2 regions of the Shewanella sp. SP2S2-4 genome follow, and region 1 is predicted to be linked to the other one. Evidence: predicted binding sites of a transcription regulator. Region 1 holds the regulator's gene; the other holds the start of a gene.
The links. Region 1 encodes FliA, which starts transcription of late flagellar genes. Its sites were predicted from a motif close to CTAAAGNTNNNNNNNNNNNNGCCGATA; they were not measured.
Positions count from the first base shown of each region.

Region 2: a site for FliA is predicted at 1,974-2,000, ahead of Q4Q54_RS01760 (DUF5610 domain-containing protein). Genes of this name have one in related genera too.

Region 1 is NZ_JAUOER010000012.1:8,698-11,890, reverse strand. Features, by position in the region: gene flhF (flagellar biosynthesis protein FlhF) at 1-496, shown strand, start outside; gene Q4Q54_RS11360 (MinD/ParA family protein) at 501-1,382, shown strand; gene Q4Q54_RS11355 (RNA polymerase sigma factor FliA) at 1,375-2,088, shown strand; gene cheY (chemotaxis response regulator CheY) at 2,136-2,519, shown strand; gene Q4Q54_RS11345 (protein phosphatase CheZ) at 2,533-3,193, shown strand, end outside.
Region 2 is NZ_JAUOER010000001.1:396,006-399,198, forward strand. Features, by position in the region: gene Q4Q54_RS01750 (glutathione S-transferase N-terminal domain-containing protein) at 1-369, opposite strand, end outside; gene Q4Q54_RS01755 (ferredoxin--NADP reductase) at 451-1,200, opposite strand; gene Q4Q54_RS01760 (DUF5610 domain-containing protein) at 1,314-1,940, opposite strand; gene Q4Q54_RS01765 (histidine phosphatase family protein) at 2,166-2,783, shown strand; gene Q4Q54_RS01770 (FMN-binding glutamate synthase family protein) at 2,795-3,193, shown strand, end outside.

The DNA.
Region 1 (3,193 bases):
GAAAATAATGGGCTGCCCAGTAAAGCAAGCTCATGATCTGAATGAATTAGAGCAAATTCTCTATCAGTTTAGAAATCGCAAGCTAGTATTGATAGATACGGCTGGCATGGGACAGCGAGATATGCGTCTTTACCAGCAACTTGATAATTTAACTGCAAATAGCAGGATACCTATCCGCAGTTATCTGGTACTGTCTGCGACAGGACAGCGCCGTGTGCTGCAAGATGCAGTCAATCATTTTAAACGCATTCCCCTATCTGGTGTCGTTCTCACAAAACTCGATGAATCTGTGTCGTTAGCAGGGGCATTAAGTGTGTTGATCCAAAACGGATTACCATTAAGTTATGTTACTGATGGACAAAGAGTTCCTGAAGATATGAAAGTTGCGGATACCTTAGATTTAGCCCAGCAGGCACTCGCAGCGTTAGATAGTACAGAACAACAATCATTACAAGACACAGCGTGGTCAGATAATATGGCCTGTGCATTTGAGTAGATTTATGACCCTGGATCAAGCAAGTGGTTTACGTATGATGAATCAACCCTATAACGAAAAAGTGAAAGTAATCGCGGTCACAGGTGGTAAAGGTGGCGTTGGTAAAACCAGCGTTTCCATTAATACAGCTGTGGCATTAGCCGAAAAAGGCAAGCGTGTCTTGGTACTTGATGCTGACCTTGGCTTAGCAAACGTCGATGTCATGCTGGGTATTCGTGCCGAGCGTAACCTCTCCCATGTTCTCTCTGGTGATGCAGAGCTTGACGATATTATCGTTCGTGGCCCTAAAGGGATTGGCATAGTGCCAGCCACTTCAGGAACACAAGGGATGGTGGAATTAAGCCCAGCGCAACATGCCGGGTTAATTCGCGCATTTAGTGAGATGCGGACTCAGTTTGATATTCTAGTCGTAGATACTGCTGCTGGGATTTCAGATATGGTGCTCAGTTTCTCACGTGCATCGCAGGATGTGCTGGTCGTTGTTTGTGATGAACCCACATCAATTACCGATGCCTATGCCCTGATAAAAATCCTCAGCCGTGAGCATGGCGTGTTCCGTTTTAAAATAGTTGCCAATATGGTGCGTAGTTTACGCGAAGGTATGGAATTATTTGCTAAACTCAGTAAAGTGACCGACAGATTTTTGGATGTCGCCCTTGAATTGGTTGCAACAATCCCATTTGACGAAAACTTACGTAAATCAGTTCGTAAACAAAAATTGGTGGTTGAAGCGTATCCTAAATCACCAGCAGCGATTGCGTATCAAGGGTTGGCAAATAAAATTCTAAGCTGGCCTGTACCGCAGCAACCTGGTGGGCATTTGGAGTTTTTCGTTGAGCGTTTAGTTCAACGACCAGATTTTCAAGAGGAAAAAACGAGTGAATAAAGCCGCTGCGTATACTTGTTTAGACAATAAATCGTCGATCGTTGAACAGTATGCTCCGTTGGTTAAAAGAATTGCGCATCATTTACTCGCCAGACTACCTGCCTCAGTGCAGCTAGATGATTTACTCCAAGCTGGGATGATGGGTTTATTAGAAGCATCATCCAAGTTTGATGGTGGCAAGGGTGCGAAATTTGAAACCTTCGCCGGCATACGTATACGAGGGGCGATGTTAGATGAAATTCGCCGTGGTGATTGGGTGCCTCGTTCCGTTCATCGTAATAACCGCAAGGTTGCACATGCTATTGATGAGTTAGAGCAAGAACTGGGCCGTGATGCACGCGACACAGAAATTGCAGAAAAACTTGATATGACGCTCGATGAGTACCATCATATTCTTAACGATGTTTCTGTCGGAAAAATCATAGGGATAGAAGACTTAGGCGTATCTCAGGATATACTTACAGTGAGTGATCGGTCCGATGATGACTCATTTGAAGCATTAGCTGAGAACCAATTTCATTCTGCGCTGGTTGAGGCAATTAAATTATTGCCTGAAAGAGATGCATTAGTGTTATCCCTGTACTACGATGAAGCATTGAATTTAAAAGAGATTGGCGCCATTCTTGAGGTCAGTGAATCGCGTGTTAGCCAGATATTAAGTCAGGCAATGTTGCGATTGAAAGCTAAACTCAAGCACTGGACATAAGTATAATTATTAATCGAGCACAGAATGTCAGCTCACCGGAGGAAACCTTGGACAAGAATATGAAGATTCTCATTGTTGACGATTTTTCGACAATGAGGCGTATCATCAAGAACTTGTTGCGAGACTTGGGGTTTAACAATACCCAAGAAGCAGACGATGGCTCAACAGCCCTGCCGATGTTGCAAAAGGGGGATTTTGATTTTGTTGTTACAGATTGGAATATGCCCGGTATGCAAGGCATCGATCTGTTAAAAGCAATTCGCGCAGATGATTCGCTAAAGCATTTACCCGTATTAATGGTGACAGCTGAAGCAAAACGTGAACAGATTATCGCTGCCGCTCAAGCGGGAGTGAATGGATATGTGGTTAAGCCTTTTACCGCTGCAACGCTGAAAGAGAAGCTAGATAAAATATTCGAACGACTCGCTTGAGCAAGGATGAGCTATGAAGTCACAAACATCAGGGCTCATCACGCTCGAACAAGCTCAGCACTTGGTTGAATTATTAAGTGTCGGTGAGCAACGTCAGGCAGATGATTTATTTCGGGAGCTTGCTGCTCCACTGCAACGAGAATTATTTGAAGAGGTAGGGAAATTAACTCGGCAACTTCATAGCGCTTTAATGGATTTTCAAGTTGATAATCGTCTAGCTGAATTAGCCAATACAGAAATTCCCGATGCCAAACAACGTTTAAATTACGTTATTGACATGACTGAACAAGCGGCAAATAAAACCATGGATGCGGTAGAAGAATGTTTACCTTTGGCCAATGCCGTAACGGTAAATATTCAAAAAGTCATGCCATCTTGGGACAAATTAATGCGCCGAGAAATAGAACTCAGCGAGTTTAAGGTTCTTTGCCACGATGTCCAAGATCTTATGTCCCGTAGTTCAAATGACTCGACTCGACTGCGTGAATTGTTAAATCAAATATTGATGGCGCAAGATTTTCAAGACTTAACAGGACAAATGATACGTCGTGTTATTGATCTGGTTATGGAAGTAGAAAGTAATCTGGTTTCTATGCTGACGGTATTTGGTGAGCAGCCTATGATTGAAAGTCAGATTGCTCAGAAAAATAATATTGAAGCGGAAGGGCCGATAA
Region 2 (3,193 bases), on a different contig from region 1:
CCAAAAAGCCGATCTCACGCCTTCATCTTCACGCATCTGCTCTTGGCGTAATTTCACCGCGCTATCGATTAAGCCTTTTATCAAAGAATATTGACACTCCAACACCCAGTTATGACTTGAGATGCCAAACATCTTACGATCGCCAAGCTCAGCATCTAGGTAGCGCATAATCACTTCGCTATCGAATAACGCCACGCCATCGTTAGTGATGAGACACGGGATCTGTCCTAGCGGGTTAGCATCGAGTAATTCGGCACTGTTTTCAAAGGGATTGACTAGCTGCTCTTCAATATTGTTAATTCCTAAATACTGGATTAAGGCTCTAACACAACGGGCGTAGGGTGAAGCTTGAGAACTTAACAACTTCATCAAAAATTTCCTTATATTTGCATTAAACGCTATGGCTATTTAGGAGCGAAAACGGCTTGCTCCCACCCATATAAAATGGGATCACCAATATTTCTCTACGGTAATTTGTCCGGGAGCACGACGTAAATTCTTCACTAATCCCTTATCGAGTAAGGCGCTTTGCGCGCCATTGATCATTCCGGGATTGCCACAAATCATAACTTGGGAATCAGCAGCACTTAAGGTTACTCCTGCCTTTTTTTCAATCTCACCCGAGACCAGGCCCTCGGGTATACGACACTGCAACGCATCGGCAAAGGGTTCACGGGTCACACTCAAGACTAATGTAAACTGTGCTGGGTATGTGCGTTCTAACTCACGCAGCTTATCAAGATACGCCAAATCCTGCGCCTCGCGCACGCCATACACAAGTACGACTTTTTCGAAACGCTCCCAAGGTTCATGGGTGTCGAGCATAGACAAAAATGGCCCTACCGCTGTACCTGTAGCCAAAAACCATAAGTGCTTGCCTTGAAGTCCACCCTTAGGAATTTCCACTAAGGTCATAAAACCAGTCGCGGTTGAGGTAATTTCAATTTCATCGCCTATGCCAAGGTTTTGCAATTGCGGCGATAACAGGCCGTCCTCTACCGCGACTGCGAGCACTTCGGCATAGGGTTTATCGGGAGAATTGACTAAGGAGTATGCTCTGGCAACACGCTTATCATCTTGCATTTGACTTAACTTGATAAACTGGCCAGGAATAAATGGGGCTAACTCGGCGGCGATGCGCAATGAAAATAACTTATCGCTCCAATCAATACGTTCTATAACTTGTCCCCTAGTCCACATAGCGTACCCTCAAGCGAAACGTTAAATAGGCTTCCAGCATAGACTTTTTTCCGCATAACAAAAACCCCTTATGATAAGGGGCTTATGGCGATAGAACCGAAAACAACAGAGCGTTAACTGGCACTCGATTGTGTCTCTTCTGTCTTCTTATTAAAACTATCTCTAAAGGCCTGTAGTCCCTCTTGCACTAAACCATAGGTTTTATCGACACCATCGGCAATATCCCCCTGCAAGACTCTAAGGCCAGACAGAATGTCTTTCGCTTCTTTAAAGCCGTTATCAATTGCACCACCAATAATTCCCATAAAGCTATCGAGTTGCTCATCTAAGCTCATACCCGAATTTTGTTGCTGGTGAATGCTAAAAAACTGCGTCGCAAAACTCACGATACGATCTGCAGTCGCTTCTGGCGATGTATCTACGCCATTATCGTAAGCAGTTTGAATCGCGTTCTCGCCCATAGTAGGCGCTAACTCTTTATTAATCGACTCTATCGCAGCGCGATAAAGCAAGATCATAGACTGATCGCCTGACTTGATATTCACATCTTGCTGTGCCGATAAAATCGCTTGATTCATCAGCTGCTTACTCGTTTGCTGCGCGGTTTGTTTCGAGGTCACTTCGGTGGTTTTCGCGTCCTTCGAATCACTCACTTCGGTACCCTTAGGCGCCGTATTTTCAGCATATTTTTTCTGCGGCAAAGGGGTACTTTGCACTTGAGAGGGTTTATTGATTTCCATGATGACTATCCATTCAATTCGGGTCGACTTTATTATCGACCAAAATTTGACCAGCTTTAGTAATTTTTAGAATTGAAGTACCATCGTGACCACAAGGTCATGATAAGGCCCGCATAAATTGAGTGGGTTTATTCTGTATAAAGTGCATAAAGCGCCATCCACCCGCATGCAGATCATTACTATCGTCGAGCTTAGAGATAAGCCAATAGAAAAGGATGTTACACCATGGCAGCAGGCCGCAATTTGAGTCATTTCCGCTTTCACGTGTTTACACAAATGCTTAAGTGCACTATTGAGCACTATACGAGCATCAATATCAAACGCCTTAGTTTGCTCACCGGTCTTATTATCTTAACTTGCCTCAGCCTCGCCCCGATTAGCCAAGCCCATGCTGAAAACAGGCTGATTATTTTAGTCAGACATGCCGAAAAAGCCGACACGCCAGCCAATGACCCACAGTTATCGCCCAAGGGGGAAATGCGCGCAACGTCACTGATCACCGCCTTGAACCGCACGCCATTGTCGCAACTCATCGCGACTCAATACCTGCGAACCCAGCAAACACTCGCGCCTATCGCCGAGGCTCGCCATTTGCCCGTGACGATAGTCGAGGCAGCCAAACCTATCGAAGAACATATTCAGCAGATTGTCGAACAAGTGCATGCAGTACAAGGCAATACGCTCATCGTTGGGCATTCAAACACAGTGCCATTGATCATCAAAGCCCTGGGTGGACCTGAGATCCAAGCAATCGGCGAAGAGGACTATAGTCAGCTGTTTTTACTCTCTCTCAATGATGGCCAACCCGCAAGCTTGATCGCCACCCGTTACGGACAAGAATAAGGATAAATAACATGAGTGAACTCAATTGGTTTATGTGGGGACTCGATCTGTTTTCAGGACTATTTTTGATCGTTATAGGACTCGCAGTACTCGCGGTTATTTACATGTATATCGCAGATAAAATGCAGACCAAACAAGCGGTAAGACATAACTATCCCGTGATTGGTCGCTTTCGATATCTGTTCGAAAAACAAGGTGAGTTTTTCAGACAATACTTTTTCGCCCAAGACAGGGAAGAACTCCCCTTCAACCGTGCTGAACGCAGCTGGGTGTACCGCGCCGCCAAAAATGTCGATAGAACCATAGCCTTTGGTTCGACTCGCCCTTTGGATACAGCTGGTACTATCATGTTTATGAATACCGCCTTCCCAACCCAAGATGAAGATATCACTCCTATTCATCCGCTGACG